DNA from 3 places in the Streptomyces sp. NPDC005728 genome. Region 2 is predicted to be linked to each of the others. Evidence: riboswitches for the same ligand, from Rfam matches in the RefSeq annotation. Region 2 holds a riboswitch; each other region holds the start of a gene.

Region 1 (7,163 bases), on a different contig from region 2:
GGAAGGAGCCGATGGTCGTCGTCGGCAGCAGCGGCAGCTGCAGGTGTGCGCGCTGGGCCGCGTACCGCTCGGGGTACGGCTGGGAGCGGCGGGCGTCCGCTTCGGTGACGGCGGCGGCGCGGGCGCGGACGGCCGGGTCGTGGGTGATGGGGGAGCCGGCGCGGGAGGCCAGGTCGGCTCGGTTGGCGGACAGTTCGGCGGCGATGGCGTCCGGGCCACGGGTGAGTCCGCGGGCCAGGGTGACGATCTCGGCGGTCTTCTGCCGGGCGAAGGCGAGCCAGCGCCGGATCTGCGGCTCGATGTCCCGCTCCGCCGAGGCGTCGAGGGGGACGTGCAGGAGGGAGCAGGAGGCCGAGACGTCCACCCGATCGGCCAGGCCGAGCAGGGTGCCGAGCGTGGCCAGGGACTTCTCCAGGTCGTTGACCCAGACGTTGCGGCCGTTGACGACACCGGCGACCAGGCGCTTGCCGGGCAGCCCGCCGACGGCCGCGAGGGCGTCCAGGTTGGCGGCGGCCGCCTCGGTGAAGTCCAGCGCGAGTCCGTCCACCGGTGCCTTGGCCAGCACCGGCAGGGCCTCGCCGAGCGGCCCGAAGTAGGAGGCGACCAGCAGCCTGGGCCGGTCGCTGCGGGCACCGAGATCGCGGTAGGCGCGGGCCGCTGCGTTCAGCTCGGCCGGGCTGCGGTCCTGGACCAGGGCGGGCTCGTCCAGCTGGACCCACTCGGCACCTGCCGCGCGCAGGTCGGCGAGGACCTCGGCGTACACCGGAAGCAGCCGGTCGAGGAGGGTGAGCGGGTCGAAGCCGGCGGCCACGCCCGGCGCGGGCTTGGCGAGCAGCAGGTAGGTGACAGGGCCCACGAGAACGGGCCGGGCCTTGAGTCCCAGGGCGAGGGCCTCCTTGAGTTCCGCGACCTGCTTCGAGGCGTCGGCCGCGAACACCGTCTCCGGGCCCAGCTCCGGGACCAGGTAGTGGTAGTTGGTGTCGAACCACTTGGTCATCTCCAGCGGCGCCGCGTCCTGGGTGCCGCGGGCCATCGCGAAGTATCCGGCCAGCGGGTCGGCGGCCACGGCGTCCCGGTGGCGTGCGGGGATCGCGCCGACCATGACGGTGGTGTCGAGCACGTGGTCGTAGTACGAGAAGTCGCCGGTCGGCACTTCGTCGATGCCGGCGTCCGCCAGCTGCCGCCAGTGGGTGCGGCGCAGTTCGGCGGCGGTGGCGCGCAGGGTGTCGGCGGTGACGCGGCCCTTCCAGTGGCCCTCGATCGCCTTCTTCAGTTCGCGGCTCTGTCCCTGACGGGGGTAGCCGTACACGGTGGACCGTGCTGCCGCGGCTGCGGACTTGATGGTCACGGAGATCTCCTTCGCGAGATGAATCCCTGAGATCCCGGGGACGGGACGAGAGCGCGAAGGGGTGACGCACCGGACGGCAGCGGCCAGGCGCCGTCCGTTCGGTGTGTACGCCGACCCGCCCTCGAGGTCACCGGGATGTCCGCGCACGAGTGCTTCATACGCGGGCAGTTGGCAGGTCTTCGGACTCGCGGGCACGTCCTCACCGAGGACACCTACTGGCCGTCGCTTCCCAGGCCCTCCCGGACCCAGTGCGTATGACGGCGGTCGTTCCCGCTCACCGCTGCGGGGCAGTCCCGGATTTCCACCGGGTTCCCTCTTACGACGCATCCCGCCTGGCGGACGGGGCGAACCAGCTGCAGGAGCAAGCCTAAAGGGTGACGCGCACTGCCGGGGCGCCACCCCCTGCATTCGGTCCGTCCCCCGGGCCTCAGGGTCGGTCGTGGACGTGGAAACCCCGGCCGGTCTCGCGGGCCAGCAGTCGGGTGTTGCCGGTTCGGAGGAGCCCAGAAGTGTTGGGCGGGCCCTTCTCAGTCGTTGAGCAGCCGCCATGCGGTGAGGGCGAGTCTTGCCCGCATCAGCCCGGTGGGTTCGGTGAGTTCGATGTCCAGGACCTTTCCGATCTGCTCGAGTCGGCGGGCGACGCTGCTGTGGTGCAGGTGAAGGAGATCGGCTGCCCGTCGTAGGGAGCCGGCGGCGCAGTAGGTGTCCAGCGTCTCCAGGTCTGCGGGGTTGCCCGCCATTCGGGCGATGGCAGCCACGTCGGCGTTGTCTCGTACGGTGTCCTGGGATACCTGGGCGAGCAGCGTCAACGCCCCCAAGTCGTCGTAGTGGACGACCGGTTGGCGTGGGGTGGTGAAGCGGAGGGCGGTACGGGCCTCCCGCCAGGACCGATCGGGGCTTTCGGCGGCGCCGATGCCCGCGCGTACGCCTGCCGGGAACCGGTCCTGGTCCACTGTGGCCGCCAGGACGACACCCACGTCGGCGAGGGATGCCGCCTTCACCGGGCGGCCCGGGCAGAGCAGGGCGCCGATCTGGTCGAGCGGAAGCCGCGACCGTACGGCGACGACGTGGAGCGGCAGGCCGGCGGCGAAACCCAGGAGCCGTAGCGCCCTGACCCGGGCCGCCTCGTCGCTGTCGGAGCTGATCGCCAGTTCGACGAGGGCGGGGTCGGCCATGGTGGTGCGGGCCGGGCCGTACCGCTCGACGACCGCCGCGGCGGCGATGGCGAGCCGGTCCAGGAGCACTTCGTCGAGCGGATTGTGTGGGCCTGGGCGTTCCAGCCACACCGTGCCGATCTCCTCCTCGTCGAGGGTGATCGGCGCGGTGGTGGACGCGGGTGACGGCGGGGCGGACGCTTGCCTTCCGTCGGGTGCGACACGGATCACCTGTCCGGTGCCGTGGAGTCGGACCCCGGCCACGCACTCGGCCAGGCCCGCCGAGGCCCGGGCGAGCGCCGGGAGATCCACCCGCCGGCGCATGAGCGTGTCGTAGAACGCGACGATGCGGATCGCGCCGTCGACGTACGGGTCCAGTCCTGACAGCCGTACGGCCAGTGCCTCCATGACAGGAGGTTAGGGTCCCATGACCGGGAGGAGAAGCGCCGATCGGTGCGTGATCCGGGCGGGACGCCCGACAGTTGGCGGGTGATCTCCGGGGCGGCGCCGGTCAGGATGTCCGGCATGGATCCCGAACTCGAAGCATTCATCCCCTTGCTCCCCCGTACCGATCTGACCGACCCGGTCGCCTACCGAAAGATCTACGCCGAGCTCGCCGCCGCGCGGCCGGCGCCGGACACCGCGGGACTGGAGGTCGAGGACCGCACGGTGCCCGCCGATCCGGACGTGCCGGTGCGGGTGTACCGCCCGCGCCAGGCGCAAGGTGCCGTCGTCTGGCTGCACGGCGGCGGATGGGTCGTCGGTGACCTGGACACAGAGCAGCACTGGGCTGCGCCGATAGCCCACCTCTCCGGTGCGGTCGTGATCACCGTCGACTACCGCCTGGCGCCCGAGCACCGGTTCCCCGCCGCCCTGGACGACGTCTACGCCGTCCTGACCTGGACGCACGAACACGCGGCCGAACTCGGCATCGACCCGGACCGGATCGCGGTCGGAGGCCACAGCGCCGGCGCGAACCTCGCGACCGCAGTGGCGTTGCGGGCCCGCGACCAGCTGGGCCCGCCGATCCGCTTCCAACTGCTCAACGAAGCCATCCTCGACGACCGCCAACAGACATGGTCGGCACGGAACTTCACCGACACGCCCTGGAACACGCGTGCCGTACGCGCCGCGGCGTTGGGCCACTACCTGGGCTCCCAGCCCGCCACGCCGTACGCCGCTCCGGCGCGTGCCGACGACCTGTCCGGTCTGCCACCGGCCTACATCGCCACCGCGGAGTTCGACCCGAACCGCGACGAAGGCATCGACTACGCGCTGCGCCTGCTGCAGGCGGGCGTGTCGGTCGAGCTGCGCCAGTGGCCGGGCACCTTCCACGGGTCACTGGCGATCCAGACCGCCGACGTCTCGCAGCGGCAACTCGCCGAACTGGGCGCCGTCCTGCGCCGTGCCCTCACCGAGTGAAGTTGCGTCTCCCTTCACGAGGTGGGCGCGGTCTACACCCGTCCGTTCAGGCCTCGCTGCCCAGCGGGTGACGGAAGCCCTGGTCGGAGATGAGCCGGGCACCCTGGGTGAGTTCTGCGGCGAAGCGCTCCACGGCCTCGTACGGGAAGCGGTGGCTGGGGCCGCTGAGGGAGAGGGACGCGACGACCGGGCCGCCGCGGCCGGTCACGGGCACCGCCACGGCGGTCGGCCCCTCGTCCCACTCGCCGCTGCCGACGGCGTAGCCCCGCTCGGTCGCCTCCGCCGCCCAGGTCCGCAGCTGTGCGGCATGCCCCTCACCCTGGGGCGAGGCGGCGGCCACCCGGTGCAGGAGTGCCTCGGAGACGTCACGCAGCAGGACCTTCGAGGAGGCGCCGGCCGCGCCCTGTCCGCTGCGGCCGACGGACCGCGCCTGGTCCGCAACCTCGCCCCGAGCCCGACGGACGAAGCCGGCACCCGCGCCCAGCACGTGGCCTTCGCCGTGGACGACCTCGTCGCGGCGGTGCGCGGCTTCCACGCGGCGGGCGCCGACCTGCTGCGCGTCCCCGCCAATTACCACGACGACCTGCGGGCACGGTACGAATTCCCCGAGGGCGAGGTCGAGACATACCGCGAACTCGGCATCCTCTACGACCGGGACGAGCAGGGCGGCGAGTTCCGGCACTGGTACACGGAGACGGTCGGCCACGTCTTCTTCGAGTTCGTGCAGCGCACCGGCGGCTACCGCGGATACGGCGCCGCGAACGCCCCCATCCGGCTGGCCGCCCAGCGGAGGTAGTCCGCCGGACGGTGGGAGGCGCCGGCAGCCAGGAGAACCGCTGCCGAGGCGGCGCGCCGGGCGAGCGGTACGAGGGTGACGGCGAGCTCGCCCACCAGCCTGGCCAGGGCGAAGGCGGTCAAGCCCCGGCTCTCGTTGCCGCTGTCGGCCCGTGCGCCGATCAGCTGCGGCAACCACGTGCTCACCACGTGTACGAGGTGCAGGCCGCAGAACGAGGCCGGCCGCGGTAGAGAGGTCGCCTCATACGCCGGGGCAGACGTTCCGGTCGGCGACGGCCTCGGTTTGCTCCCGCTCGCCGCGCGGAACGTGGTCCAGCCACCCATGGAGCCCGCGTCGGCCGAGGTCAGGCCCAGAACGGAGTCGTCGAGCATGTGCGGCACGATGGCGCCCCTGGACGGCACGGCAGCGATCGTTTAGCCTCATTATCCAGAGTTGGAAAAATAGTCGAGATCAAAACGGTCGAGATCAATGGACGTCTGCGGGGGAGATCGCCATGGACCACGTCAGAGGCACCGCTGCGGCCACCGCGGACGAGCACCTCATCGGCGAAGCGGAGAAGATCGCCGTCGCCCTGGGCCGGATGTTCCCGGGCCTGTGCGAAGTGGTGCTGCACGACCTGCGCGACCCGCAGCACGCGATCCGGGCGATCGAGAACAACCTCTCCGGCCGCCGGGCCGGCGACTCCGCAACCGAGCTGGGGCTGGCCCGCATCGCTGACCCGCAGTACCCCAGCGTCATCCAGAACTACCCCAACCGGTTCCCCGACGGCCGCCCGGCGAAGAGCACGTCGATCGGCATCAAGAACAGCGCCGGCGAGTACATCGCGGCCCTGTGTCTGAACCTGGACGTCTCGGTGCTCTCGCCGGTCACACTCGCCCTGGCCAACCTCGTCGCCACCGACACCGAGCAGGGTGAGCAGGCACTGGAGACACTGCGGGACCGCAACGCCCGCGAGCTGCGCCAGACGGTCGAGACGCTCGCCGCCGAACGCGGCGGCACCCCGAGATCGCTGGGCCGGGAGGCCAAGAGGACGCTCGTCCGGCAGCTCCACACTGACGGTTACTTCGACTCCCGTGATGCGGCCCAGGCCATCGCCGACCTGCTCGGGGTGTCCCGGGCGACCGTCTACAACTACACCAAGTGAAGGGCCCCTCATGACTGCCGCTTCGCCCGTCACGTTCGACGACGTCCGTGAGGCCGCCGCGCGCCTCAAGGGCATCGCCCACCGCACCCCCGTACTCACCTCCCGCACGCTCGACTCACTCGTCGGCGCCGAGGTGTTCATCAAGTGCGAGAACTTCCAGCGGATCGGCGCCTTCAAGATCCGCGGCGCCTACAATGCGGCCGCCCAGCTCGCCCCCGAGCAACTGGCCAAGGGCATCGCCGCCTACTCCTCCGGAAACCACGCCCAGGCCACCGCCCTGGCCGCACGCGAACTGGGCACCAGCGCCGTCATCCTCATGCCCGAGGACGCCCCCCGCTCCAAGAGGGAGGCGACCGCGGGATACGGGGCGCAGATCGTGACGTACGACCGCTACACCCAGGACCGCACCGCCCTCGGCGAGGCGCTGGCCGAGGACCGCGGCCTGGTCCTGATCCCGCCCTACGACCACCCCCATGTCATCGCCGGCCAGGGCACCGCCGCCCTGGAACTCCTCGAGGACACCGGGGAACTCGACGCGCTCCTCGTGCCCGTCGGCGGCGGCGGCCTGATCGCCGGCAGTGCCACCGCCGCCAAGGCCCTGCACCCCGGCATCCGGATGATCGGCGTGGAGCCCGAAGCGGGCGACGACACGAAGCGCTCCCTGGAGAGCGGCGAGCGGGTCACCATCCCCGTGCCCCGCACCATCGCCGACGGCCAGGCGATCTCCACCCCCGGCGAGATCACCTTCGGCATCAACCAGCGTCTGGTCGACGCCGTCGCCCTTGTCAGCGACGAGGAGATCGTCCGCGCCATGAGGTTCGCCTTCGAGCGTCTGAAGATCGTCCTCGAACCCAGTGGCGCCACCGGCCTGGCCGCCCTCCTGGCCGGACGCGTCGAGGACCTTCCGCCCCGGATCGGCGTCATCGCCTCGGGCGGCAACATCGACGCCGAGCGGTTCAGCCGGCTCATCGGCGGCTGACCCGCAGCTCGGAGCCCGTACCCGGCCGTCCCGGAGGCGGTCGGGCACCCCGCCCGGACACGGCCTCTGCGACCCGGGACAATCTTCGCCATGACCGAAGGCACGGACGACGCCGGGAGCCGCCTGGACAGGATCGAGCGGCTGCTGGCGAGCGGTGAGCGCGATCTGGTCCCCGCGTGGCGGCGGGCGACGAGCGGTGAGCCGCGCTGGGCGGTGACCGCCGTGATCCTGGTGGCGGTCGCCCTCCAACTGCTGCTGCCGCACCGGCTCGCGCTCCAGCCGTACTGGGCGCTGCCCGCGCTGGAGCTGGTGCTGCTGGC
Region 2 (7,533 bases):
CGCGCCACCGCCGCCAGCGGCGCACCATCCAGCCCGCGTTCCGGCTCGACGCGATCCCCGCGTACGGCGCGGTGATGGAGGAGGAGGCGCACGCGCTGACCGAGCGCTGGAAGCCCGGCGAGACCATCGACTGCACCTCGGAGTCGTTCCGGGTCGCCGTGCGCATCGCAGCCCGCTGCCTGCTGCGCGGCGACTACATGGACGAGCGCGCGGAGCGGCTGAGCACCGATCTCGCGAGTGTCTTCCGCGGTATGTACCGCAGGATGGTCATCCCGCTCGGTCCGCTGTACCGGCTGCCGTTCCCCGCCAACCGCGAATTCAACCGGGCACTGGCCGATTTGCATCTGCTGGTCGACGAGATCGTCGCCGAGCGCAGGGCATCTGGTCAAAAGCCGGACGATTTGCTGTCGGCATTGCTGGCGGCGAAGGACGACAATGGCGACCCCATCGGGGAACAGGAGATCCACGACCAGGTGGTCGCGATACTCACCCCCGGAAGCGAAACGGTCGCCTCCACGATCATGTGGCTGCTCCAGGTGCTCGCGGAACATCCGGAACACGCGGAGAAGGTGCGCGCCGAGGTCGAATCCGTGACCGGTGGTCGGCCCGTTGGATTCGCGGACGTCCGTGGGCTCCGGCACACCAACAATGTCGTCGTCGAGGCGATGCGTTTGCGGCCGGCCGTATGGATATTGACGCGGCGCGCGGTGACCGACACCGCGCTCGGCGGCTATCGCATTCCGGCCGGGGCGGACATCGTCTACAGCCCTTACGCCATCCAGCGCGACGGCCGCTCGTACGACCACCACCTCGACTTCGACCCCGACCGCTGGCTGCCCGAGCGGGTCAAGGAGGTGCCGAAGTACGCCATGAGCCCCTTCAGCGTCGGCAACCGCAAGTGCCCCAGCGACCACTTCTCCATGGCCCAGCTGACCCTGATCACCGCGGCGATCTCGGCGAAGTACCGCTTCGAGCAGGTCAGCGGGTCGAACGACGTCACCCGCGTGGGCATCACCCTCCGGCCCCACCGGCTGCTGCTGCAGCCCGTGGAGTGGTGAGCGACGCCTGCTGAACGACCGGCGCGCGCTCAGGCGGCCTCCGGGCCCCTGAACGCGCGCCGGTAGGCGTTCGGGGTCGTGCCCAGGGCGCGGACGAACTGGTGGCGCAGTGCCGCCGCGGTACCGAACCCGGTGCGCGAGGCGATCGCGTCCACGGTCTCGTCCGTGCCCTCCAGCAACTCTTGTGCCAGCAGCACCCGTTGGCGCAGGATCCAGCGGTAGGGAGTCGTCCCCGTCTCCTGCTGGAAGCGGCGGGCGAAGGTGCGCGGCGCCATATGGGCGCGGGCGGCGAGCTGTTCGACGGTCACGTCCTGGTCGAGGTGCTCCTCCATCCACACCAGGACCTCGCCGACCGTGTCGCACCGGGTCTTGGGCAGCGGCCGCTCGATGTACTGCGCCTGTCCGCCGTCCCGGTGCGGTGGCACCACCATGCGCCGGGCGATCTTGTTGGCGACGTCCGGGCCCTGTTCCTTGCGGACGATGTGCAGGCAGGCGTCGATGCCGGCCGCGGTGCCGGCCGAGGTGATCACCGGGTCCTCGTCGACGTACAGGACGTCCGGCTCGATGACCGCCCTCGGATTGCGCAGCGCCAGCTCCTTGGCCTGCCGCCAGTGCACACTGCACCGCCGCCCGTCGAGCAGTCCGGCGGCACCGAGCACGAAGACGCCCGAACACACGCTCAGCACGCGCGTGCCCCGCTCGACGGCTCGCACCAGGGCGTCGAGCAGCGCGGGCGGATACTCCCGCCAGACGTAGTCGCTCCCGGCCGGCACCGCGATCAGGTCGGCCTCCTCCAGCCGCTCCAGACCGTACGGCGTCGACACGGTGAGTCCGCCGACATGGGTGCTCAGCGCTTCGCCCTCCGCCGAGACCACGGCGAAGTCGTACACCGGCAGGCCCTCGTCGCTGCGGTCGATGCCGAACACCTCGCACACCACACCCAGCTCGAAGGGGTGCACACCGTCCAGCAGCACGGCGGCCACGTTCTTCAGCATGCCTTCAGTGTGCCCCGACAGTGGCAGTAAATCGAGGGTGTACGGCAGTCCTGCCACTCCCGGTAAGGAGCATTCAGCGCGACAGTAGTGACATGAACGGAAATCAGATCGAAGGCCTGATCGGAATACTCGTCACGTTCGGCATCCTGGTCCTCCTGGTCCTCCCGTCCGTGCTCGGCATCGTGCGCGACAGGCGCATCGACCGGCAGCTCAGGGAGGCCCAGGAGAACCGCGGAGGGAGCCAGCGGGAAAAGGAGGCTCAGAAGTCCTCGTCCAGGTCGACCGTGCCCTCCACGGCGACCTGGTACGCCGACGGGCGGCGCTCGAAGAAGTTCGTCAGCTCCTGAACGCCCTGCAGCTCCATGAAGGAGAACGGGTTCTCCGAGCCGTACACCGGGGCGAAGCCGAGGCGCGTCAGGCGCTGGTCGGCGACGCACTCCAGGTACTGCCGCATCGACTCGGTGTTCATACCGGGGAGGCCGTCACCGCACAGGTCGCGCGCGAACTGCAGCTCGGCCTCGACGGCCTCCGCCAGCATGTCGGTGACCTGCTGCTGCAGCTCGTCGTCGAAGAGGTCCGGCTCCTCCTTGCGGACGGTGTCGACCACGTCGAAGGCGAAGGACATGTGCATCGTCTCGTCGCGGAACACCCAGTTGGTGCCGGTGGCGAGACCGTGCAGCAGACCCCGGCTGCGGAACCAGTAGACGTACGCGAAGGCGCCGTAGAAGAACAGGCCCTCGATGCACGCGGCGAAGCAGATGAGGTTGAGCAGGAAGCGCCGGCGATCGGCCCTGGACTCCAGGCGGTCCAGCTTCTCCACCGAGTCCATCCACTTGAAGCAGAACTCGGCCTTCTCGCGGATGGACGGGATGTTCTCCACGGCCGCGAAGGCGGCGGCGCGGTCGTCCGGGTCCGGGAGGTAGGTGTCGAGCAGCGTCAGATAGAACTGGACGTGCACGGCCTCCTCGAAGAGCTGGCGGCTCAGGTACAGCCGCGCCTCCGGGGAGTTGATGTGCTTGTACAGCGTCAGCACCAGGTTGTTCGAGACGATCGAGTCGCCCGTCGCGAAGAAGGCCACCAGGCGGCCGATCAGGTGCTGCTCCGACGGCGTCAGTTTCGCCAGGTCGGCGACGTCCGAGTGGAGGTCGACCTCCTCGACGGTCCAGGTGTTCTTGATGGCGTCCCGGTAGCGCTCGTAGAAGTCCGGGTAGCGCATGGGGCGCAGAGTCAGCTCGAAGCCGGGGTCGAGCAGGTTCTTCTCGGTGTTCGGGACGGTCATTACTGGCAGGCCTCGCAGGACTCGGGGTTCTCAAGGGAGCAGGCGACGGCGTCGGGGTCGGCCACCTGCTGGACGGGGATGGTCGCTGGTGCCTGTGCCGCGCGGGCGATGCGGGTCGCCGGGCGCGAGCGCAGGTAGTACGTCGTCTTCAGGCCCGACTTCCAGGCGTACGCGTACATCGAGGAGAGCTTGCCGATGGTCGGCGTCTCCAGGAAGAGGTTCAGGGACTGTGCCTGGTCCAGGAACGGGGTGCGGGCCGCGGCCATGTCGATCAGGCCGCGCTGCGGGATCTCCCACGCCGTGCGGTACAGCGCCCGGATGTCCGCCGGGATCCACGCGAAGCCCTGCACCGAGCCGTTGGAGTCGCGCAGCGCCTCACGGGTGCGCGCGTCCCAGACGCCCAGCTCCTTGAGGTCCTGCACCAGGTAGGAGTTGACCTGGAGGAACTCGCCGGACAGCGTCTCGCGCTTGAACAGGTTGGAGACCTGCGGCTCGATGCACTCGTACACGCCTGCGATGGAGGCGATGGTGGCGGTGGGCGCGATCGCCAGCAGCAGCGAGTTGCGCATGCCGACCGCGGCGATCCGCTCGCGCAGCGCCGCCCACCGCTCGGGCCAGGTCAGCTCGGCGTCGTAGTGGTCGGGGTGCAGCACGCCCTTGGCCGTACGGGTCTTCTCCCAGGCCGGCAGCGGGCCGTTGCGCTCGGCCAGGTCGGCGGAGGCCTCGTACGCGGCGAGCATGATGCGCTCGGCGATCCGGGTGGACAGCGCCTTGGCCTCGGGCGAGTCGAAGGGCAGACGCAGCTTGAAGAAGACGTCCTGCAGACCCATCGCGCCCAGGCCCACCGGACGCCACTTCGCGTTGGAGCGGCCCGCCTGCTCGGTCGGGTAGAAGTTGATGTCGACCACGCGGTCGAGGAAGGTGACGGCCGTGCGGACCGTCTCGTCGAGACGCTCCCAGTCGATGTCCCCGTTGCCCACGAACGCACCGAGGTTGACCGAACCCAGGTTGCAGACCGCCGTCTCGCCGTCGTCCGTGACCTCCAGGATCTCCGTGCACAGGTTGGAGGAGTGGATGACGTGGCCCGGCTCGGCGGTCTGGTTGGCCGTGCGGTTGGCGGCGTCCTTGAAGGTCATCCAGCCGTTGCCGGTCTGCGCGAGGGTGCGCATCATGCGGCCGTACAGGTCGCGGGCCGGGATGGTCTTCCGGGCCAGCCCGTCGGCCTCGGCCCTGCGGTAGGCCGCGTCGAACTCCTCGCCCCACAGGTCGACCAGCTCCGGCACGTCCGCCGGGGAGAACAGGGACCACTGCTCGTCGGCGTTGACCCGGCGCATGAACTCGTCCGGGACCCAGTGCGCCAGGTTGAGGTTGTGCGTACGGCGGGCGTCCTCACCGGTGTTGTCGCGCAGCTCCAGGAACTCCTCGATGTCGGAGTGCCAGGTCTCCAGGTACACCGCGGCCGCGCCCTTGCGCCGGCCGCCCTGGTTCACGGCGGCGACGGAGGCGTCCAGGGTCTTCAGGAACGGGACGATGCCGTTGGAGTGCCCGTTGGTGCCGCGGATCAGGGAGCCGCGCGAACGGATCCGGCTGTACGACAGACCGATGCCGCCGGCGTGCTTGGAGAGGCGGGCGACCTGGTGGTAGCGGTCGTAGATGGAGTCCAGCTCGTCCAGCGGGGAGTCGAGGAGGTAGCAGGACGACATCTGGGGGTGCCGCGTACCGGAGTTGAACAGGGTGGGGGAGGAGGGCAGGTAGTCGAGGCGGCTCATGAGCCCGTAGAGCGCCGCGACCTCGTCCACCGAGCGGGCCGTGTCGTCCTCGGCGAGGCCCGCGGCGACACGCAGCATGAAGTGCTGGGGCGTCTCGATCACCTGGCGGGTGATGGGGTGCCGCAGCAGGTAGCGGCTGTGCAGCGTGCGCAGGCCGAAGTAGCCGAAGCGGTCGTCGCCGGCCGCGTCGACCAGCGCGTCCAGCCGCTCGGCGTGCAGCCGTACGAACTCCGCGGTGCGGTCGGCGACCAGGCCCTCGCGGTGGCCCACGGCGACGGACTCGGTGAAGGACGTCACGCCCTGCGAGGCGGCCTCGGTGCGGATGGTGATGGTCAGCAGCCGGGCGGCCAGCCGGGAGTAGGCGGGGTCCTCGGAGATGAGTCCGGCGGCCGCCTCGGTGGCCAGCTCGCGCAACTCCGTCTCGTCCGCGCGCGCGGACCGGCCCCGCAGCGCGGCCGCGGCGACCCGGCCGGGGTCGGCGTCGGGGAGGTCGGCGGTCAGCTCGGTCAGGGTCCGCAGCAGCGCGGCACCAGGACCGTCCGTCTCCACCGGGGCTCCGGTCGCCTGGATGGCTGAAGCCGGGGCGGCTGGCGCGATGGTCACGTGGGGCTCTCCCTCGCTCGGCACGGGGGCCTGGCGGAGGGCAGGGGGCAGCACGAGCGCGCACGGCGTCGCGTCCACCGGCCCACTCCACGAGGCCCGGACGTCTGAAGGCACCCGGACCGGACGGCCGGGCGCGCGCTGCCGGCAGGTCCTCGGACTGGACAGGCGTGCGGATGCACGCAAGTACACCGTTGCGGGACAGTTCCGGATTCGCACCGGATTCCCCTGCGGCGACAGCGAGGACGAGCATACATCTAGTGCCGGGCTGTCGTGTCACCCCCAGATGTTGTGTCGCTGTCGCTTCAGAGGGTCAACTCATAGGTGAGGAGAGTGATCTCGGCCAGGTGGGGAAGGGGGCTCCAGTCCCGCTCGGGCGTGCGAACGAAACCCAGGCGCTCGTAGATGCGGTGGGCGCTGTGCATGGCGCCCTGCGTGGACAGGACGACGCGGGTGCATCCTGCGGTACGGCGTGCCCGGTCGATGCAGGCGCGCACGAGGGCCTCGCCGGCGCCCTGGCCGCGGCCGGCATGCGCGACCGCGAGCATGCGGATCTCGGCCTCTCCCGGGCCCGCTATGTCGGCCATGGGGCCGCCGGAGGGGACGAAGGTGGCGCCGCCGAGGAGCGTGTCCTTCCGGACGGCCACGAGGACGTCCGCCGCGGCGGCCCGTTTCGCGACGTCTCGCAACTCGCCGAGGTAGGCGTCGCTCTCGCCGAAGTCGAGGAGTCCGTCCTGGAGGTAGGCCTGGGCGGTGATCTCGCCCAGAGCGGCGTATTCGGTGGGCTCGGCCGACCTGACGAGGATGTCCATGGTGCGAGTGTGCACGACGGCGGGCCGCCGGTGGTCCTGCTTTCCGGGGGCCCGCTGCGGGTTCTCTGTGGCTGGTGGCGCCCACGCGGCGGGGCCGTATCCGATACGGCCCCGCTCTGCGCGGCTCTAGTGGGTGCTTCCTGCCGTGGCGGGCGGAAGCTCCACCTCGACGCCCGGGTCGCCCGCGTCCGCCGTGTAGTCCTGCGGCCTGGTCTCGTCGAGACCCTCGGGGGCCTTCACGGCCTTCAGGACGAAGGTGAGGACGACGGTGACGACGACGTTCAGCACGAACGCGGTCAGACCGATGTAACCGATCTCCCCGATGCCCGGGATCTCCTTGGAGTTGCCGCCGAAGTGCTTCTGCGTCGGCGAGGCGATCCCGTACGCGGCGACCGTGCCGTAGACCATGCCGACCGCCCAGCCGGCGAGCAGCGCCCAGCGGTGGAGCCAGCGTGTGAACAGGCCGCCGACCAGGGCCGGGAAGGTCTGCAGGATCCAGATGCCGCCCAGCAGCTGGAAGTTGATGGCGACCGTCTTGTCCATCGTCAGGACGAAGACCAGCGCGCCCACCTTCACCAGCAGGGACACGAGCTTGGAGACCCGGGTCTCCTCCTCGGCCGTGGCGTCGGGCCTGATGAAGTCCTTGTAGATGTTGCGGGTGAACAGGTTCGCCGCCGCGATGGACATGATGGCCGCGGGCACGAGGGCGCCGATGCCGATCGCCGCGAAGGCCACGCCCGCGAACCAGTCCGGGAACATGTCCTCGAACAGCTGCGGGATCGCCAGCTGTCCGTTGGTGACCTTCACCCCGGCCGCGATCGCCATGAAGCCGAGCAGTGCGAGCAGGCCCAGCATCAGCGAGTACAGCGGCAGGATCGTGGTGTTGCGCCGGATCACCTCACGGCTCCGGGACGACAGCGTCGCGGTGATCGAGTGCGGGTACATGAACAGCGCGAGCGCCGAACCGAGCGCCAGCGTGGCGTACGTCCACTGGCCCGCGGGGGCCGGCACGAGCCCGCC
Region 3 (7,533 bases), on a different contig from region 2:
GCTGCTGCGGCGCCACCGCATCGACATCGTCGTCACGAAGGACAGCGGCGGAGCGGCCACCGCGCCGAAACTGACCGCTGCCCGCGAGGCCGGGGTGCTTGTCGTCGTGGTCCGCAGGCCACCGGTTCCGGAGGGCGTGCCCGTCGTGCCCGATCCCGAGCATGCGGTTCGATGGGTCGGCGAGCGCCTTGAGCAGCGGCCTTTTCGAGCCATTGACTGAAACCTGGCATGGGCTTTACTGCGGCCGTCTTGTAGCTGCAACCTATTCGCAGAAACCTAGGAGCCGCGGCTGAAAACAGCCGCTCGCCGAACAGTAAGGGTCACGCCCCATGACCACCGCTCCTGATTCCGCGTCCGCCCGGCCGACCGCTCCGGCCGCCGGCCGCGGCATCTCGTGGCACCGCATCCGCACGTCGATGACCCGCAAGGAATGGGCCAGGGTTGGCGGGATGGCCGCCTTCATCCTGGCGCTGCACGTCATCGGCTGGTTCACGCTGGTGGCGATCGTCGCTCCCGAGCACTACAGCCTGGGCACCAAGACCTTCGGTATAGGTATCGGCATCACCGCCTACACCCTCGGCATGCGTCACGCGTTCGACGCCGACCACATCGCCGCCATCGACAACACCACCCGGAAGCTGATGAATGAGGGACAGCGGCCGATGTCGGTCGGCTTCTGGTTCTCCCTCGGCCACTCCACCATCGTCTTCGCCCTTGCCTTCCTGCTCTCCCTGGGCGTGAAGGCGCTGGCCGGTCCCGTCGAGAACGACAACTCCGAGCTGCACAGCATCACCGGCTGGATCGGTACGACCGTCTCCGGGACCTTCCTCTACGTCATCGCGATCATCAACCTGGTGATCATGGCCGGGATCTGGAAGGTCTTCCGGGAGATGCGCTCCGGCCACTTCGACGAGGCCGCCCTGGAGGAGAAGCTCAACAACCGAGGATTCATGAACCGGCTCCTCGGCCGGGTCATGAAGTCGATCACCAAGCCCTGGCAGATGTACCCCTTGGGTGTCCTCTTCGGTCTCGGCTTCGACACGGCGACCGAGATCGCGCTGCTGGTCCTGGCCGGTTCGGGCGCCGCCTCCGGCCTGCCCTGGTACGCGATCCTGTGCCTGCCGATCCTGTTCGCGGCCGGCATGTCCCTGCTGGACACCATCGACGGCTCGTTCATGAACTTCGCCTACGGCTGGGCGTTCTCCAAGCCGGTCCGCAAGGTCTACTACAACCTCACCATCACCGGCCTCTCCGTCGCCGTCGCCCTGATCATCGGCACCGTCGAACTCCTCGGCCTGATCGCCGAGAAGGCCGACCTGCACGGCCCGTTCTGGGACTGGGTCTCCGAGCTGGACCTCAACATCATCGGCTACGTCATCGTCGGTCTGTTCTTCGCCACCTGGGCCGTCGCCCTGCTGGTGTGGAAGTTCGGCCGCATCGAAGAGAAGTGGACGGCGGGCCTGGCCCAGCCGGCCACGGCTCAGGAGCACGCCGAGTAGAGCCGGTCGCGGCGCCGCACGAACGTAGCGGCGCCGCTCACCTTCACGCCTCCGGATACCGGCGAGGGGTCCAGACGGTCTCCTCGCCGTCTCCCCGTCGTACCACCTGTGTCTGTGAGGAACCGACCAGCAGGATCGTGCGCATGTCGACCTCGGCCGGATCCAGCTCGCCCAGCCGCACAATCCGTACCCGCTCACCCGAGCCGCCCACGTCCCGCGCGACCACCACCGGCGTGTCCGACTCCCGGTACTCCAGCAGCAGCTCCCGGGCCTTGCCCACCTGCCAGGTACGGCTGCGCGAGCCGGGGTTGTACAGGGCCAGCACCAGGTCGGCGGAAGCCGCCGCGCGCAGCCGCTCCGCGATGACCTCCCACGGCTTGAGCCGGTCGGACAGGGAGATGGTGGCGTAGTCGTGGCCGAGGGGGGCGCCAGCTCGTGCGGCGGCCGCGTTGGCGGCGGTCACGCCCGGCAGCACACGCACAGCTACATCCAGGTACTCGGGCTGAGAGGCCGCCTCCAGGACAGCGGTGGCCATCGCGAAGATCCCCGGGTCGCCGCCGGAGACCACGGCCACCCGCCGCCCTTGCCGGGCCAGTTGCAGGGCGAACTCGGCGCGCTCGGCCTCCACCCGGTTGTCCGAGCCGTGCCGGGCCTGGCCCGCCCGCTCGGGGACCCGGTCGAGGTAGGTCGTGTAGCCGACCAGGTCGTCAGCGGCGGCCAGCGCACCTCGCGTCTCGGGCGTCAGCCACAGCGGACCGGCGGGACCCGTGCCGACCACGACCACTTCGCCCCGCTCCCGTGCGGGCGGTTCGGCGTCCACCCGGCTCGGCAGGACGGCCACCGAGAAGTACGGCACCGACTCCGCGTCCACGTCTGCCAGTTCGGCGACGCGCTCCTTGCTCATGGTGGCCCGCTCCACGTACCGGGCCTCGCCCAGCCGCCCCGAACTCTCCAGTGCACGGCGTACCTTGGGGAAGGTCCGCCCGAGCTTCATCACCACCGCCGCATCCGTCGAGGCGAGCCGCGCGGTCAGCTCCTCCTCGGGCAGGGTGCCCGGCAGGATGGTCAGCACCTCCTCGCCCTCGGCGAGCGGTGCGCCCAGGCGGGCCGCGGCGGCCGACACCGAGGTGACACCGGGGACGACCTCGGTGTCGTAGCGGTCGGCGAGCCGCTTGTGCATGTGCATGTAGGAGCCGTAGAAGAGCGGATCGCCTTCGGCGAGCACCGCCACCGTCCGGCCGGCGTCGAGATGCGCCGCCAGCCTGGTCGATGCCTCGGCGTAGAAGTCCTCCATGGCACCCCGGTAACCGCCGGGGTGGTCGGTGGTCTCCGTCGTGACCGGATAGACCAGCGGTTCCTCGATGTGGTCGGCGCGCAGGTGCTTCGCCGCGATCGAGCGGGCGATGGACCGCCCGTGCCGTGCGCTGTGGTACGCGACCACGTCCGCCTCGGCGATCACCTCGACAGCCCGCACGGTCATCAGAGAGGGGTCACCGGGGCCGAGTCCCACCCCGTACAGCTTGCCGCTCACTCTTCCTCGCTTGCGATCGCGTTGACCGCGGCGGCGGCGATGGCGCTGCCACCGCGACGGCCGCGCACCACCAGGTGCTCCAGGCCGGACGGATGCGCGGCCAGTGCGTCCTTGGACTCGGCGGCACCCACGAAGCCCACCGGGACACCGATGACGGCGGCGGGCCGGGGAGCGCCCTCCTCGATCATCTCCAGGAGGCGGAAGAGGGCGGTGGGCGCGTTGCCGACGGCGACGACCGCGCCGTCCAGCCGGTCGCGCCACAGTTCCAGCGCTGCCGCGCTGCGCGTGGTGCCCATCTTCGCGGCCAGCTCCGGAACGGCCGGGTCGGACAGCGTGCAGAGCACGTCGTTGTCCGCGGGCAGCCGCTTGCGGGTCACGCCGCTGGCCACCATCTGCACGTCGCAGAAGATCGGGGCCCCGGCGCGCAAGGCCTCGCGGGCACGCGCCACGACTGCGGGCGTGTAGGACAGGTCCCGGACGAGGTCGACCATCCCGCAGGCGTGGATCATGCGCACCGCGACCTGGCTGACGTCGGCGGGCAGGCCCGCGAGGTCCGCTTCCGCGCGGATGGTGGCGAAGGACTGGCGGTAGATCGCCGCTCCGTCCTTCTCGTAGACGTGGGTGGTCACAGTGCTCTTCTCGCTGCTCTCGGTCGTCGTACGGCTCATGAGGTGATCGCCGCCAGGGCGGCGTGGATCTGGGAGGGATCTCCTGCGGAGACGGTTCGCTCGTTCTGGCCGGCTGCGGTGGCCGACAGTCGGTATCCGCCGCCCGGCATCGCGACCACGTCGACGTGGTTCCCATGGGGATGCCCGCAGCGGCGTTCACAGCCGGACCAGTACAGGGGGAGGCTCTGACTGCCTGCTGCATCAAGGGCCTGGGCCGCGGCCGCTCGTACGTCGGCGTGTGCCTTGGCGCATCCGGGCCGGCCGATGCAGGCGCCTACACGCAGCCAGGGGGATGCGGGGTCGGTGACGAGTCCGGCTGCGCCGAGACGGGCGAGCGACTCGGCATCCTGCGCGGCGGTCGTACCCGAGGTGGGGACGACGACACCACGCCAGGGGGTCAACCGCAGCTCGGTGCCGGAGACGTGCGCCAACTCCTCCCACTGGTGGGCAGAGAGCCGTCCCAGCGGAACGTGCACGGACAGGGCTGCACCGACGACTCCCGGAGGAGGGCCATCAGCGACGCCGACAGGCTCAGGCTGCTCCTCGTGGCCGATTTGCTCAGCGACCAGACGGCTACGGACCAGACGATCAATCTCGCTTTCGGGTAGGGCAAGTTCGGATACCCGCCAGGCTTTCGTCCCGTGCGACCGTGCTGCCTCCAGGAACACCTCGGCAGCCACCAGCGCAGCCCGCGACGCGTCACCGGCAGCCACACGGACCGCCCCGGGAGCGAGCCACGCGCCCCCGTCCGCAGTCGCCCGCAGCGTGACATCGGCACCAAGGCCGGCCACATCGCCCCGTCCGTCGTCCAGGGCGAACAGGAACCGTCCCGACAGCCCCCTCGCTGCCCTGCTCGCGCACAAGTCCGCGTCCAGGGCCGTCAGCCAGGGCCGTACGTCCTGCCGGCCGTCGCCGTCGAGACCGGACAGGGGCGAAGCGACGACGTTGCGCACCCGCTCGTGCTCCCGCGAGGGCAACAACCCGGCCGCGTCCAGCACCTCCGCCAGCTCCGCACCGCACTCGTCTGGCAGCCCCCGCAGCTGCACGTTGCCGCGTGACGTCAGATGCAGGCTGCCGTCCCCCAGCTCGCGGGCCGCTTGTCCGAGCACCCTGGCCTGACGGGTGGTCAGCACGCCTCCGGGGACCCGGATGCGCGCCAGCGCCCCGTCGTCCGCCGCATGCAAGCGCAACGACCCCGGGCAGGCGTCACCGCGGTCGCGTGAAGCCGGTGTGGCCTGGGGTGATGGAGGAAGGGCAGCCGAGGGCATGGCGGTGAGCATACCTACGATCACACCGAATGTATGCCCCGCTCTACTTCCGTGGCCCTTACTATGCTCCTCGGTGGATCATCCGGTCCACGACCGCCACGACGGCGACAGGGGAGGAAGCCCGGTGCGAATCCGGCGCGGTCCCGCCACTGTGAGCCCGCCCCCAGGGGTCGGGTGAGCCAGGAACTTCCCTTCCCCGCACCTCGGGTTCGTCCGAGCAGGGGAGACCCATTCCGACACCGCCCGGGGCGCGGACCCCGAGGAAGGCCAGGCGCCGCATGCCCACTCCGTCCGGGGAGCGTGCCCCGCACGCCCGCGAGATCCTGCTTCTGTCGACGTCCGACACCGACCTGCTCAGCGCCCGTGCGGCCGATGGCCCGGTCGCCTACCGCTTCGCCAACCCGTCCCGCCTCGTCCTGGACGACCTCCCCGCCCTCCTCGACGGCGTCGACCTGGTGGTCGTACGCCTCCTCGGCGGGATTCGCGCCTGGCAGGACGGCCTCGACCTGCTGCTCGCCGACGGGCGCCCGGTGGTCGTCCTGACCGGCGAACAGGCCCCCGACGCCCAGCTGATGGCCGCCTCCACCGTCCCCGTCGGCATCGCCGCCGAGGCCCACGCCTACCTCGCCCACGGCGGCCCCGCCAACTTGCAACAGCTCGCCCGGTTCCTCTCGGACACGGTCCTGCTCACCGGCCACGGCTTCGAGGGGCCCGCGCCTGCGCCGACCTGGGGCCCGCTGGAGCTCCCGGATCAGCCGACCGATGGTCCGACGGTTGCCGTGCTCTACTACCGCGCTCACCACATGAGCGGCAACACGGCCTTCGTTCACGCCCTGTGCGACGCCATCGAAGACGCGGGTGCCCGGCCCCTGCCCCTGTATGTCGCCTCCCTGCGCGCCCCCGAGCCGGAGCTGATCGACGAACTCCGCGCCGCTGACGCCATCGTCACCACCGTCCTGGCAGCCGGCGGCACCAAACCCGCCGAGGCATCGGCCGGCGGCGACGACGAGTCCTGGGACGCGGGCGCGCTCACCGCCCTCGACGTACCGATCCTCCAGGCGCTGTGCCTGACCGCCTCGCGTTCCGCCTGGGAGGAGAACGACGAGGGAGTCTCCCCGCTGGATGCGGCCAGCCAGATTGCCGTACCCGAGTTCGACGGCCGCCTGATCACCGTCCCGTTCTCCTTCAAGGAGATCGACGCCGACGGCCTGCCCGCCTACGTCGCCGACCCCGAGCGCGCGGCCCGCGTCGCCGGAATCGCCGTACGCCACGCCCGACTTCGCCACATCCAGTCCGCCGACAAGCGGCTCGCACTCGTCCTGTCCGCGTACCCGACCAAGCACTCCCGCATCGGCAACGCGGTCGGACTGGACACCCCTGCCAGCGCCGTCGCCCTGCTGCGCCGCCTGCGCGACGAGGGCTACGACTTCGGCGACACCGACGTCCCCGGACTGGCCTCCGGCGACGGCGACGAGCTGATCCGCGCGCTCATCGAGGCGGGCGGCCACGACCAGGACTGGCTCACCGAGGAGCAGTTGGCCCGCAACCCGGTACGTATCCCGGCCGCGGACTACCGACGCTGGTACGCCACGCTCCCCAAGGAACTCCGCACGGCGGTGGAGGAGCACTGGGGCCCCGCGCCCGGCGAGATGTTCGTCGACCGCAGCCGCAACCGCGAGGGCGACATCGTCCTGGCGGCCCTGCGCTTCGGCAACCTGCTGATCCTCATCCAGCCCCCGCGCGGCTTCGGCGAGAACCCGATCGCCATCTACCACGACCCGGATCTGCCGCCCTCCCACCACTACCTCGCCGCATACCGCTGGATCGCCGCTCCGCAGTCGGACGGCGGATTCGGCGCGGACGCGATGATCCACCTGGGCAAGCACGGCAACCTGGAGTGGCTGCCCGGCAAGAACGCAGGCCTGTCGGCCGCCTGCGGCCCCGACGCCGCCCTCGGCGACCTCCCCCTCGTCTACCCCTTCCTGGTCAACGACCCCGGCGAGGGCACCCAGGCCAAGCGCCGCGTCCACGCCACCCTCGTCGACCACCTCGTCCCGCCGATGGCCCGCGCGGACTCCTACGGAGACATCGCCCGCCTGGAACAACTCCTCGATGAGTACGCGCAGATCGCCTCCATGGACCCGGCCAAGCTGCCCGCCATCCGCGCCCAGATCTGGACCCTCATCCAGGCCGCCCGCCTCGACCACGACCTGGGCCTGGACGACCGCCCCGACGACGACGGCTTCGACGACTTCCTCCTCCACGTCGACGGCTGGCTGTGCGAGGTCAAGGACGCCCAGATCCGCGACGGCCTCCACGTCCTCGGCAACCCGCCCGCCGGCCAGGACCGTGTCAACCTCGTCCTCGCGATCCTCCGCGCCCGCCAGATCTGGGGCGGCGCCACCGCCCTGCCCGGCCTGCGCGAGGCCCTCGGCCTGGACGAGTCCGCTGCGACCCGCACGACGGCCGACGAAGCGGAGGAGCAGGCCCGCGCGCTCGTGCAGGCGATGGAGGACGCGGGCTGGGACTCCTCTGCCGTACCCACCGAGCAAGGCGAACAGGTCGCC

Evidence for each region. A riboswitch is a leader RNA that binds a small molecule or an ion and turns the genes downstream of it on or off. The one in region 2 is predicted to bind cobalamin.
Region 1: linked by a shared signal. The riboswitch ahead of metE (5-methyltetrahydropteroyltriglutamate--homocysteine S-methyltransferase) and the one ahead of ABZ471_RS13810 (ribonucleoside-diphosphate reductase subunit alpha) in region 2 are both predicted to bind cobalamin.
Region 3: linked by a shared signal. The riboswitch ahead of cobN (cobaltochelatase subunit CobN) and the one ahead of ABZ471_RS13810 (ribonucleoside-diphosphate reductase subunit alpha) in region 2 are both predicted to bind cobalamin.

Annotation. Positions count from the first base shown of each region.
Region 1 covers NZ_JBEXYL010000191.1:189-7,351, forward strand. The annotation lists partial or broken gene metE (5-methyltetrahydropteroyltriglutamate--homocysteine S-methyltransferase) at 1-1,348, opposite strand, end outside; cobalamin riboswitch at 1,501-1,717, opposite strand; gene ABZ471_RS46575 (helix-turn-helix domain-containing protein) at 1,876-2,910, opposite strand; gene ABZ471_RS46580 (alpha/beta hydrolase) at 3,028-3,924, shown strand; gene ABZ471_RS46585 (IclR family transcriptional regulator C-terminal domain-containing protein) at 3,971-4,411, opposite strand; partial or broken gene ABZ471_RS46590 (sugar phosphate isomerase/epimerase and 4-hydroxyphenylpyruvate domain-containing protein) at 4,322-4,720, shown strand; gene ABZ471_RS46595 (hypothetical protein) at 4,663-5,121, opposite strand; gene ABZ471_RS46600 (PAS domain-containing protein) at 5,214-5,864, shown strand; gene ABZ471_RS46605 (threo-3-hydroxy-L-aspartate ammonia-lyase) at 5,875-6,843, shown strand; gene ABZ471_RS46610 (hypothetical protein) at 6,934-7,163, shown strand, end outside.
Region 2 covers NZ_JBEXYL010000016.1:22,407-29,939, forward strand. The annotation lists gene ABZ471_RS13790 (cytochrome P450) at 1-1,058, shown strand, start outside; gene ABZ471_RS13795 (helix-turn-helix domain-containing protein) at 1,088-2,053, opposite strand; gene ABZ471_RS13800 (hypothetical protein) at 2,146-2,400, shown strand; gene ABZ471_RS13805 (ribonucleotide-diphosphate reductase subunit beta) at 2,313-3,332, opposite strand; gene ABZ471_RS13810 (ribonucleoside-diphosphate reductase subunit alpha) at 3,332-5,704, opposite strand; cobalamin riboswitch at 5,830-5,967, opposite strand; gene ABZ471_RS13815 (GNAT family N-acetyltransferase) at 6,007-6,513, opposite strand; gene mctP (monocarboxylate uptake permease MctP) at 6,640-7,533, opposite strand, start outside.
Region 3 covers NZ_JBEXYL010000074.1:2,489-10,021, reverse strand. The annotation lists gene ABZ471_RS35080 (cobalt-precorrin-6A reductase) at 1-220, shown strand, start outside; gene ABZ471_RS35075 (HoxN/HupN/NixA family nickel/cobalt transporter) at 330-1,499, shown strand; gene ABZ471_RS35070 (precorrin-2 C(20)-methyltransferase) at 1,543-3,030, opposite strand; gene ABZ471_RS35065 (precorrin-8X methylmutase) at 3,027-3,698, opposite strand; gene cobG (precorrin-3B synthase) at 3,695-4,978, opposite strand; cobalamin riboswitch at 5,024-5,176, shown strand; gene cobN (cobaltochelatase subunit CobN) at 5,245-7,533, shown strand, end outside.